DNA from 3 places in the Exiguobacterium sp. ZOR0005 genome. Region 1 is predicted to be linked to each of the others. Evidence: riboswitches for the same ligand, from Rfam matches in the RefSeq annotation. Region 1 holds a riboswitch; each other region holds the start of a gene.

Region 1 (4,267 bases):
TTACGACCGGGTCGAGAAGACATGCCCGACGATCCACGCCCTCGGTTTCTCGCGTGGCGGCATGATGGCGCTCTCTTTGGCCGCGGCGCGCCCGCTCACCTCTGTCACTTCATGGGCGGGGGTGACGAACTTGGCATGGACGTATGAAGAGCAGCGGACGATGCGTAAGATGCTTCGCCGCATGACCGGGGGCGACCCGGAGACGGCTAGCGAGGCGTATATCGAAAGATCACCGCTATTTAAGGAGTGGCAAGCCCCGACGCTGCTCATTCACGGTACCGACGATGAACAGGTGCGGTTGCGTCACGCGACGGCAGTCGCCGAAAAACTCGGGGCGCAAGCCGAGCTGTGGGTCGTGCCGTTCGCCCATCAACTGCCATTTTGGAAAAAGTGGGAGACGACGGAACGGGCGATGGATTGGATGATCGAGAAGACGACAAAAAAATGACTAGTGCCGCTCGAGGCACTAGTCATTTTTCTGTTAGAAGACGATCGGGCCGGCCGCGACGACCGACTCACTCGCTTTTGTGAATCGTTTGAAGTTGTCTTGGAACTTATGAGCGAGCGCTTTCGCCTCGACATCGTAACGTTCAGCGTCTTTCCACGTCTCCCGTGGATTGAGCACGTCTTGAGGCACGCCTGGGATGTCGAGCGGGATCTCCACGTTGAAAATGTCGTGCCGCATCGTCTTGACGTCACGTAGTTCACCGTTGACGGCCGCGTTCACCATCGCCCGTGTATAGGCGAGCTTCATACGCGATCCTTCTCCGTACGCGCCGCCCGTCCAGCCGGTGTTGACGAGATAGACGTCGACCTCATGCTTCTCGATCAACTTGCCGAGCATATCGGCGTAGCGCTCTGGTGCGAGCGGCAAGAACGGTGAGCCGAAGCAAGTCGAGAACGTCGCCTGCGGTTCGGTGACACCGCGCTCGGTGCCGGCCAGCTTGGACGTATATCCAGAGAGGAAGTGATACATCGCCTGTTCTTTCGTCAGCTTGCTGATTGGAGGCAACACCCCGTAAGCATCGGCCGTCAAGAAGACGATTGTGTTCGGATGACCGGCTCGCGACGGAAGCATGGCGTTATCGATGTAGTTGATCGGATATGCCGCGCGCGTGTTCTCCGTCAATGAGATGTTTTTATAGTCCGGGGACCGGTCATCGTTCAACACGACGTTCTCGATGAGTGATCCGAAGCGGATCGCATCATAGATTTGCGGTTCGTTCTCGCGTGACAAGTTGATCGTCTTCGCGTAGCAACCACCCTCGATGTTGAAGATACCGTCCGGTGACCAACCGTGCTCGTCATCCCCGATGAGGTGGCGTTCCGTGTCAGCAGAAAGCGTCGTCTTCCCAGTCCCAGACAGTCCGAAGAAGAGGGCTGTCTCATTCTCATCGTTGACGTTTGCCGAGCAATGCATCGAGAGGACGTTTTGCTCAGGCAACAGGAAGTTCATGACCGAGAAAATGGACTTCTTGATTTCGCCACCGTATTCTGTTCCCCCGATCAGAATTGTACGTTTGGCGAACGAGACGAGGATGAACGTCTCGGAGTTCGTCCCGTCAACGGCAGGATCAGCCTTATAACTCGGCGCATAGATGACCGTGAACGGGTCAAAGGCGCCTTTAGTCGGCCATTCCCGTAAGAACAACTGCTTGGCGAACAAGTTGTGCCATGCGTATTCTGTGATGGCCCGTACCGGTAACGTGTAATGTTCGTCAGCCCCGGCTGACGCCTCGAGGTAGTAGAGCTTGTCTTTCGTTTCGAGGTGGGCGAGCACTTTGTCGAGCAGTGCCGAAAACTTCTCTTCGGCGATCGGTTGGTTGACTGGACCCCAGTCGACCAAGTCGTTGCTAACTTCATCTTTCACGACGAATTTGTCCTTTGGTGACCGTCCTGTGAATTTGCCGGTACTGACGGATAAAGCCCCGTCTTTTGTCAGTACGCCTTCCCCGTTGCGAATGGCCTCTTCCACTAGTTGCGGAACCGTCAAGTTCCGTAATACATCGGCACCGTTAATTAATTCTTCGATTTTCAGGAGCGTTGTCGCCATCCCGAATCCCACCTTTCCCCTAAATAGATGTGGATGAAATAAGCATACTTCCGCGATTAATTAGTATGACGTTTTTATTATATGTGACACACTAATCAAACACAAGCGTTAATTCACTCTTTAAAGTAAGCGCTTTCTTACACTGTCATTCTAACATATTCTGTACCAGGTCATAGTACAAAAACGGAAACGGACAAAAAAATGTTTATTATTTCACAAACATAACTATTAGGAGGAATGTGAAAACTTTTACGAATTCAGTCGATACGCTTGACAGAACGGTACGGCATTTATATGATGGTCTTCGTAACGGATACTCTTATTCTGAGCGGTGGAGGGAACAAGGCCCTACGAAGCCCAGCAACCGTCCGATTTGTCAAAGTTATTCGGAAAAGGTGCTATCCTGAAGCGAAGCGTAAGCTTCGAACGATAAGAGGGTAAGGAAGAACGATTCAACCTTTCCCATTGAACGTGGCGAGAGGTTTTTTTCATTACCGTCCCAAAGCAACGCGTAAGGGGAACGAGTACCGTCCACACATCACCCTTATTATAGGAGGTTTTTCGAAATGGCAAACTTGAACCGTCGTCTTTTCACTTCGGAGTCCGTCACGGAAGGACATCCGGATAAAATTTGTGACCAAATCTCAGATGCGATTTTGGATGCGATTTTAGCTGAAGATCCAAACGCCCGCGTTGCGGCTGAGACATCTGTCACGACAGGTCTCGTGCTTGTAGCAGGTGAGATCACAACATCAACTTACGTGGATATCCCGAAAGTTGTTCGTGAAACAGTTCGTGAGATTGGCTACACACGCGCGAAATATGGTTTCGACGCAGAGACATGTGCTGTTTTGACGTCAATCGACGAGCAATCAGTCGATATCGCTCAAGGTGTCGACCAAGCACTCGAAGCACGTGAAGGTCAGATGACCGAAGAAGAACTCGACGCAATCGGCGCCGGAGACCAAGGTCTCATGTTCGGTTATGCGACGAAAGAGACACCGGAACTCATGCCGCTTCCGATCTCGATCGCACACAAACTGTCACGCCGTTTGGCGGAAGTCCGCAAGAACGGTACACTCGCTTACCTTCGTCCAGATGGTAAGACGCAAGTGACAGTCGAATACGACGAAGCGAACAACCCGGTCCGCATCGATACGATCGTCATCTCGACACAACACGCTGAAGACATCACGCTCGAGCAAATTCAAGCGGATCTTAAGAAACACGTCATCGATGCAGTCATCCCGACTGAGCTCATCGATGCCGATACGAAATATTTCATCAACCCGACTGGCCGTTTCGTAATTGGTGGGCCACAAGGTGATGCAGGTCTTACAGGACGTAAGATCATCGTCGATACGTACGGTGGTTACGCTCGTCACGGTGGCGGCGCGTTCTCTGGTAAAGATCCTACAAAAGTTGACCGTTCAGCAGCATACGCGGCTCGTTACGTGGCGAAAAACCTCGTCGCAGCTGGCCTTGCTGACAAAGCGGAAGTCCAACTCGCGTACGCGATCGGTGTCGCTCACCCTGTATCGATCGCGGTCGATACGTTCGGCACTGGTAAATTGAGCGAGACAGAGCTCGTTGAACTCATCCGTGAGAACTTCGACCTCCGTCCGGCCGGCATCATCAAGATGCTCGACCTTCGTCGCCCAATCTACAAGCAGACGGCAGCTTACGGCCACTTCGGTCGTACGGACGTTGAACTCCCATGGGAGCAAACGGACAAAGCAGCGGTGCTTGAAGAAGGCGCGAAACGCTTCGCTTAACCAAATGAAAGACGACCTTTCTCGTGAAAGGTCGCCTTTTTTTTATGATTTTGATGTTTGGTCAGTCGATGTACCGTCTTGTCCGAGCGCGGTATCTTTCGCCTCGACGACTTTCTCGCCGATGTCTTGCAAGTCGGCTCTTGCTTCTTGCGCCGTTTCGACGACTTTATTCACGTCTTGCTTGACCGTCTCGGCTTCACCGGCGACTTTCTCGTACACGTTTTGTACGTCTGTCGCGACTTCTTGGATGATGCCTGAGGCGGATTTCACTTGATCGATCACTTGTGACGCTTTACCGGCCGGATCTTCTTTCACCGTGTCGACGAGTCCACCGACCGAAGCTTTCGCATTCGTGAGCGATTGTTTCGTGTTCTCACGGTTCGATGAGCTGAGCATGGCGATCAAACCGCCGACGAGGGCACCGAGCAACATACCGGTG
Region 2 (4,267 bases), on a different contig from region 1:
AGACCCGCATTGATTTTGTTTCCATGGTTATTGCTCCCCTGTGTTCAGTTTTTTGCAGGAAAACGAACGTTGGGTTGTGTCGTTCGACGAATGGGCTTGCCTGCAACCACAAGTCCATTATTATATGATAGATATCACAGCGAAATTTCGCAAATACTTTTTAATTTTTTTTGAACACGGCAGGGGGATGTGTCCTGTGGCACGAATTCGGGTAAAACAGAGTAACGAAAGCCGAAGGTGGAAACTCATATGCTCACATCTCTCGAACAGTGGATCATCCAATTGATTGAATGGCTTCAAGAGTTGCCGGGGGGGCCGTGGGCCGGTCTCGGCGCCCCGTTCTTAGAAGCGATTTTTCCGTTTCTTCCACTTGTCCTCATCATTTCAGCGAACGCGGCAACATATGGATTCCTGCTCGGGGCGTTATTATCATGGGTCGGCAGTTTGCTCGGGACAATTCTTGTCTTCTCAGCTGTCCGCTACGTGTTCCGCAAACCGATGACGCGCTGGCTTGAAAAACATAAGAAAGGCGTCTACTGGCTCGAACGGATCAACCATATGAGCCCGGTTTCACTCGGGTTCTTGTATTCGTTGCCGTTCATCCCAGTCAGTCTGATCACGTACTTACTCGCGCTCATTCAAATGCCGCTTCGGACGTTCATCATGGCAGCCGGGTTTGGGAAACTGCTTGTCGTCTTGATTTTCTCAGTGATCGGTGACCAATGGGAAGAATTTATCCAAAGTCCGTTCCGCTTGTCGATGCTCGGCCTGTTGTTGCTCGTCTTATGGGCAATCAGCCGCGGACTTGAAGAACTTCTTAAACGGCGCGCCTTCAAAAAACGCAACGAACAGCTCAAACGTGAACTCGAAGCAAAAAGAACGACCTTGTGAAGTCATGCTTCACAAGGTCGTTTTTGTCAGGCCCGCTTCTTGAAGCGCGGGAAGTTGAAGGCAATCGCCAGTCCGCCACAGATGAACAAGAGGAACGGATAAAACATGTACGGCACGAGAGCCGGTGATGCCGTGTTCGTCAATTCGGCGGCGATGAGCAATTGGGCTCCGTACGGGAGAAGCCCTTGTACGCCACACGAGAAGATATCGAGCACGCTCGCCGATTTCTTCCGTTCGATGTCATACGTGTCGGCGATGTTCGCCGCGAGCGGCCCGGCGACAAGGATTGAAATCGTATTGTTCGCCGTGGCGACGTTTGTCGCACTGACGAGCCCGGCGATGCTCCACTCGGCGCCGGCCCGTTGTTGGATGCGGGCAGTGAGGGCGTCTCGCAAATAAGTGAGCCCTCCGTTATGCGAGATGAGTCCGACGAGCCCGCCCATGAAGAGCGTCAAAATCGAAATCTCTGCCATCCCGATCATCCCGTCGGCCATCGCCGTGACGAACGCTGTCACGGACAAGGTTCCGTCAAGCAGACCGATGATCCCGGTCAACACGATGCCGCCGAGCAAGACGAGGATGACGTTCAACCCCGTCAAGGCGAGGACGATGACGGCGAGATAAGGGATGAGCTTATACCATTCAAAAGCAGCGACTTCAATCGTCGATTCTCCGCTCGACAAGACGGCGAGGAGAACCGTCGTGATGACGGCCGCCGGCAAGACGATCCAAAAGTTCGTGCGGAACTTGTCGCGCATGTTCGTCCGTTGCGTCCGGACCGCCGCGATCGTCGTGTCCGATATGAACGACAAGTTATCTCCGAACATGGCTCCGCCAACAACGGCAGCTGCGGCGATGGCGATATTGACCCCACTCTCTTCATGGATGCCGAGGGCAATCGGGGCGAGCGCCGCGATGGTCCCGGTCGATGTGCCCATCGCCATTGAGATGAAGGCCGCGATGACGAACAGGCCACTCAAAAGAAGCGATGGCGGCAACAACGTGAGCGCCGCGTTGACGGTCGCGTCAATCGCCCCGATCTCACCGGCAACGTTCGAAAACGCCCCGGCGAGCAGGAAAATAAAGATCATAATCAAAATGCCGGGGTTGCCCGCGCCTTGCGCAATGCGCTCGACGGTTTGCGTGACACTTCCTTTCGTCATCATCGCCGCGACGATCAAGGCGATGAGTGCCGCAATCAATACAGGGAATTTGTAAAAATCGCCATAGTAAATCCCGGCCCCGATAAAGAAGACGAGAAAGACGAGTAAGGGCAACAGTGCCCATTTGTTAGCTGTCGGTTGTTCCAATCGTTTCACCTCATTCATAAAAATAAAAAGAGAGCCTTTTTGAAAAAAGGCCCTCTTTTACAAGAAACACTTTTTTCATCTTTCGAGCAGAGCGCTCGCTGGATTTGGCACAGGTTCCCCGCTGCCGAGACTTCACAGGGCCAGTCCCTCCGTCTCTCGTGATAAAAAAGTCGTATGATTAAGTTATAAGACACGTTCCCTAACCTATCTGTTTCGAATCGGTTTGTCAATAGAAAATCCCCACGCTCTGTGAGCGTGGGGGCGGATCAAGTCGTCAAATAGTTGTAGTGGGCGACTCGGTTGCGCCCGGCGTACTTGCCGCCGACGTATAACGCCCGGTCGGCGTTGCGAATCGTGTCATCGAGTCGTTTGTCACCGAACGCCTGAATCGTGTCGACCCCGATCGAGGCGGTCACTTGAATCGCGATTCCCTCGACATAAAACGGCTTGTCTTCAATCTTTTGGCGAATGCGTTCAGCGATTTCGACGGCCTGGTCGACGTCGCAATGATTGAGCAACAAGATGAACTCTTCTCCGCCATAACGGGCCGCGAAGTCATCGGTCCGCAGCGCCTGACGGATGCGACGGCCAAATTCTTGAAGCACGCCATCGCCGACTTGATGGCCATGTGTGTCGTTAATTTTTTTGAAAAAATCGATATCGAGCATTGCGACCGAGATCGGATACATAGAAGCGTCTGAGATTTGTTGAATCCCATATTCATAAAATGCCCGGGCGTTCGCGAGGAGCGTCAAGCTGTCCGTCCGGCTCTCTGTATAGAGGCGATCCCGTTCGTGGCAACGGCTGATCGTTCGATTGAACGACTTGAGCAGTTTGACGATTTCGCGCTGGATGATCAGCGGATAGCCGTAGACGTGCTCGCCGGCCATGACGATCCACGTGCGAATCCCTTCGATTTCCTCGGAGCGGACAGAGATGAAGCTGTGGTAGTCGTCGTGGAACTCATCTGACATCGGTGCGTCCCACTCGAAACGCATCTCATACTCGACGGACGATTCGTTCGGATACGTCGATTCGAGCAAATCGAAGACGCGGGGACGTTCGATCGGTTGGCGCGTCTTTAAATCGAAATAGAGCGATCGATCGAACACCGTGAACTCGACGAAACCGGCGTCGTATTGATTCAACCGTTCGCATTGACTGAGGAACACTTCGATGGCTTGCGCCTCGCTTTGCGACAGCGACACGGCTTCTTTTGCTTCATCGTACTGTTCGATGAGCGATTTGAACGCGTCTTGTCGTCCTTTTTGAATCAACAGTCGTTTGATGAAGAACGTGAGCGCGGCGGCAATGCTACTGACGACGAGCAAGTTCGTCTCGCGGAAGAAGGAAGCCGCAAAGATGAAGACGAGACTGACGATATACGTATAAAACGCGATGTTCAAGAAGTCGCGGACCGGCACGTCGACCCGGAACCACCAACCGACTTGGTACTTCTGCAGTACCGTATTCAATACGATGGCGGCAATCAACCCGGCGACGGGGAGGAACGAGTCTTGCGTGTAAAAACCGAGCCCCGTCTCACCACCGAGCGCCAAGTAGACGCTCGCCGGAATCGCTAGTTCTAGAAAAGACGTGATAGCGTTCCACGGATACGTGAAACGGAAGCGCCGGAGCGCGACGCGCGGCTTCAAGTTGACGAACTGGAAGACGAGCAACCCGATTTGGTTGACGAACAGAGCTGTCTCAAAGTCAAAGAATAAAAAGATAATCAGGACGATACTTTCAGAAAATGTGAAATAGACGCCTTTGCGCTCGATGGAGTCGAGTTGGAAGATGATGACGAGCAAGGCGATCAAGATGAACGGCAACGGCTCGATGGCCGGCGCGTTCAATACGCCTGTCGCAAACAGTGTGATCGTCAAAAGTACAAAAGCACTCCAAATACCCCAGCCGAGGGCAGACATCTTACGGAAATGGTTCATGGCCCCTCCTATGTGGGAAAAGTCGATTATGTATCGTAAAAAATTCGGCATGATGAGGCGGCAGTCCTGCCTATTCCTCATAATGGCCGAATTCTAGCATTGAGTCTATATGAATTATCC
Region 3 (4,267 bases), on a different contig from region 1:
TGAAGACGCGATGACCCGGGCGTCGACGATGACGCGTTCGATGATGACACGGAATACGTCGTACCGGTCGTAGCTCCCGTCTTCCCGGTACACGACGCTGAGCGGGGTGAACGCCGCACAGTTAGAAGCGAGCGTCGGGATGACGATGAGCGGGACGCCGTTGCGCACGGCGACGAGCTTGGCCGTGTCGACGAGCTTGCCGCCACCGATGGCGACTAAGACGTCCGCTCCGTCAAGGTCGACTCGGTCCGCCTCGCGATCCGTGCACTCGCCTGCGAACGATGTTGCCGGATACGCCTTCAAAGAAGGAAGCAGCCGTTCGACGACGGGGTAGCCGTGTCGCCCGCGCAACACATGCACCCGGCGGCCTCCGATCAGTTCGCCGAGCCGATCGAGGGCATCGTCGTCGTGGTCATACTCGAGGACGGCTTGACGAATCATGCCCGCACCTCCTCATAAGCGGCGAACAGCTGCTCGATGCGCGCGACGGCCTCGTCAATCTTCGGTTCCGGCGAGACGAGGCCGAACCGGACGTACTGTTCACCTTCCGCGCCGAAGAAATATCCTGGCGTCACCGCGACGCCTGCCTCATGGAGCAACTTCTGCGAAAACGACTTGGCATCTCCCTCCGGCACTCTCGCCCAGACGAAGAATGAACCTTTCGGGGCCGGGACGTCCCAACCGGCTCGACGCAACCCGTCCACCAATCGGTCCCGCCGAGCCTCGTATAGACGGGCCAGGTCATCGCGGACGGATTTTGGTGACTCGAGCGCTGCGACCGCCGCCTCTTGGATGGCCGAGAAGACGCTGACGTGGACGTGGTCTTGATACGTGTTGATCGCCTCGATGATATCCTTGTTGCCGACGGCGAAGGCGACGCGCCAGCCAGACATGTTGAACGCCTTCGACATCGTGTACACTTCGATGCCGACCTCTTTCGCCCCGTCGGCTTGAAGGAAGCTCGGCGGGACATGGCCGTCAAAGCCGATACTGCCGTAGGCGAAGTCGTGGACGACCATCAGTTCCCGCTCCTTGGCGAATTGCACCGTCTCCTCGAAAAAGCGTGGCGTCGCGACGGCGCCGGTCGGATTGCTCGGGTAGTTCAAATACATGAGCCGCGCCCCGTGCGTGTCGAGCGTCTCGTAATCCGGAAGAAAATCGTTGTCTTCTGTCAAGACGAGGTCGTGGACGCGCGCCCCGGCGAGCCGGGCCCCGGAGATATAGTCCGGGTAGCCCGGGTTCGGGAGCAGGATGCCCTCCCCTGGTTCAAGGACGCATTGTGGGAGCGTGATCAGGCCCGATTTCGACCCGATCAAAATTGCGACCTCGCTCTCGGCATCGATCTCGACCCCGTACTCGTTCAAGTAGAACGTCGCCACCGCCTGTTTCAAACGGCTTTGCCCACGGAATGGGCCGTACTGATGCGTGTCCGGATTCGCGAGCGCCGTCTCGAGCGCCTCACAGATCGGCTTTGGCGTCGGCAAGTCCGGCGTCCCTTGTCCGAGCCGGATGATGTCGGCCCCGGCCTGTTCGAGCGCGACCACTTCTTTCGCGAGCCCGACGAAATGTTGGGGTGGTAAAGTTTTAAGTAAGTTTGAACGTCTGTCTGCCATGGATGGTCCTCCTATGCAAAAAACACCCCTTTCCACGGAAAGGGGTGTCGAGATACGGACGTATTCAAACAACCACCTTCCCATCTCTCAAGGTCACCTTGCTGGAATTAGCACAGTATTGGTATACAATCTGTTGCTGAAGCTTCATCGGGCCAGTCCCTCCGCTTCTCTTGATAGAAAGTGTTTATATGCGATTTATGTGTAATATGTCCTTTAGTAAACCAAACGTTACCAATCCTGTCAATCCTTATTTTGAAAATTGCTATGGCCTCTTGAAACCCTGAAAAAAAACGGTCATAGTAAAAGAAGAACGTTATTCTGAAAAAAATATAGGATGAGGGGATGGACTAGTGGAGCTAAACCGTCAGTTGATTTGGAAATTAATTGTGATCGGCCTAATCTTTCTCGTCTTATGGCGAGTCATCAGTGAGCCGGACACGATCTCTCGCGTCTTACAATACACGTTTCAACTGTTGACGCCCGTCATCATGGGAATCGCCATCGCCTTGTTGTTGAACACGGTCCTTTCTTATATGGAAGAGCGGTTCGCACTGAAACGATATCAAGGGCTGTTGATCGTCTACGTGACGTTCATCGGGTTGCTCGTCATCTCGGCCGTGACGCTGTTCCCGCGGATATATTCGAGTGTCTCGTCGCTCATCGAGGAGCTCCCGTTTTACATTCGCCAAATCGATGGGTTCTTAGGGCAGTTGAACACGTTTTTACACGATTATAACGAGACGATCGCTCAGACGCTCGACTTCAAACGATTCGAGGAACGTTACTCCGGTTGGGTCGAGGCGGCCGTATTGTCCTCGGTCAGCTACGTCTCGAGCTTCACGATGACGCTCATCAACTTCTTGATCGGCATCGTCATCTCGATCTACTTGTTGAAAGACAAGGAAGTGTTCGCCCGCATGTTCAAGCGTCTGCTGTATGCGATGTTCCCGGTCGCCACGGCGAAGACGACGATCGACATCTTCCAGGAGATGGACTATATCTTCAAGCGCTATATCATCGGCAAGTCACTCGACTGCCTCATCATCGGTGTGATGGCCGTCGTCGGTCTCCTCGTTATCGGTGCACCGTACGCGCTCTTACTCGGTGTCATCATCGGGATCCTGAACTTCATCCCGTACGTCGGCCCGCTCCTCGGCATGATCCCGGCGTTCATCATCACATACTTCTATGACCCGTTCACGGCCGTTCTCGTCTTGGTATTCATCTTCTTGCTACAACAGTTCGACGGATTGTGGCTCGGACCAAAGATACTCGGCGACAGCGTCGGCATCACCCCGTTCTGGGTCATCACCTCGATCATCATCGGCGGCAGTTTGTTCGGCCTCGTCGGGATGTTCGTCAGCGTGCCGGTGACGGCGATGATTCAAGTCATCTTGTCGCGGCTCATCGATTACCGGCTCACCCGCAAGAACTTGAACGAGCTCCTGTAGCTAGAGAAATGTGTTGACATATTGAAACTATCTGTCATACATTTGAAACGTAGACACACGACATTCACGAAAGGAGGCTGCCCCATGTCAGTCATGAACGTACCACAAACGAAACTTCATATTGACGGGCGGGCGCCTCGACTTTTCTGAAAAAGATCGGTTTTGCCTGCCCATCCGTGGCATGCGCAAATTTAAAGGGACGAGTATGCTTCCGTGCATGCTGCGTCCCTTTTTACTTTCTCAGAAACAGGTGAACCCGTATGTATCAATCACTCAAGCGGCTCGACCGCAACATTTGGATCCGTTTTCTCGGGGAGACGATCACCGGCGTCATGATGTTCATGATCGCCCCGTTCCTCGTCCTCTACTATAGTGACAAGCTCGACAGTTACGTCCAAGTCGGGATCATTTTGGCGACCGGACCGATCATGGCGCTCATCGGCTCGGTCATCGGCGGACGTTTCGCGGATATCTATGGCCGCAAGCCCGTCATGATGATCGCCATCATCGGGGATGCGCTCGCACTCGTCGGCTTCGCCTTCGCCGACTCGTTCTGGCCGTTGTTGCTTCTAAACGCGATGCTCGGTTTGACGAATTCACTGTTCCACCCGGCTGCGAGCGCCATGGTCGCCGACGTGACCGAACCGGAGCAGTTGAACGAAGCGTTCGGCTTGCTCCGCATGGGGCACAACATCGGGGCCGCGTTCGGTCCGCTCCTTGGCAGTGCCGTCCTCTTCCTCGACCGACAATATATCTTTTTCGCGGCGGCAGTCGTGTTCGGGATCTATGCGCTCGTCCTGGCCAAATGGATTCGTGAGACGTTGCCGGAGACGACCGAGCACGAGACGTTGTCGAACCAAGACGTGTTGCGCGTCTTCGCCCAGGACCGCGTCTTCCTCGTCTTCATTTTCGCCGGCGTCTTCATCTCGATGGGCTTTGCCATCGTCGAGAGCATGTTGCCGCTATTCTTGCGAGAATCGTTCCCGACGTTCACGGACCGGCAAAACCCGTTCGCATACTTGCTCGCCTTGAACGGTATCATGGTCGTCTTGTTCCAGTTCCCGATCGCCTCGAAGCTCGGCCAAAAACCGTTCGGGAACGTCATGCTCGCCGGGGCGACCGTGTTCGGTGTCGGCATGATGCTCCTCGCCGTCGTTCCGCGTCTCCTTTATTCAGTCGGCACGCCATATCTCATGCTCGTCT

The links. A riboswitch is a leader RNA that binds a small molecule or an ion and turns the genes downstream of it on or off. The one in region 1 is predicted to bind S-adenosylmethionine.
Region 2: linked by a shared signal. The riboswitch ahead of L971_RS14450 (Na+/H+ antiporter NhaC family protein) and the one ahead of metK (methionine adenosyltransferase) in region 1 are both predicted to bind S-adenosylmethionine.
Region 3: linked by a shared signal. The riboswitch ahead of L971_RS11810 (aminotransferase class I/II-fold pyridoxal phosphate-dependent enzyme) and the one ahead of metK (methionine adenosyltransferase) in region 1 are both predicted to bind S-adenosylmethionine.

What each region holds. Positions count from the first base shown of each region.
Region 1 is NZ_JTLB01000031.1:22,790-27,056, reverse strand. It holds gene L971_RS13085 (S9 family peptidase) at 1-448, shown strand, start outside; gene pckA (phosphoenolpyruvate carboxykinase (ATP)) at 482-2,053, opposite strand; SAM riboswitch class I at 2,370-2,489, shown strand; gene metK (methionine adenosyltransferase) at 2,620-3,828, shown strand; gene L971_RS13070 (hypothetical protein) at 3,871-4,267, opposite strand, start outside.
Region 2 is NZ_JTLB01000039.1:2,138-6,404, reverse strand. It holds gene L971_RS14460 (rhodanese-related sulfurtransferase) at 1-25, opposite strand, end outside; gene L971_RS14455 (TVP38/TMEM64 family protein) at 250-891, shown strand; gene L971_RS14450 (Na+/H+ antiporter NhaC family protein) at 918-2,201, opposite strand; SAM riboswitch class I at 2,274-2,369, opposite strand; gene L971_RS14445 (GGDEF domain-containing protein) at 2,468-4,147, opposite strand.
Region 3 is NZ_JTLB01000025.1:61,043-65,309, forward strand. It holds gene L971_RS11805 (iron-containing alcohol dehydrogenase) at 1-441, opposite strand, end outside; gene L971_RS11810 (aminotransferase class I/II-fold pyridoxal phosphate-dependent enzyme) at 438-1,613, opposite strand; SAM riboswitch class I at 1,691-1,793, opposite strand; gene L971_RS11815 (AI-2E family transporter) at 1,964-3,064, shown strand; gene L971_RS11820 (MFS transporter) at 3,325-4,267, shown strand, end outside.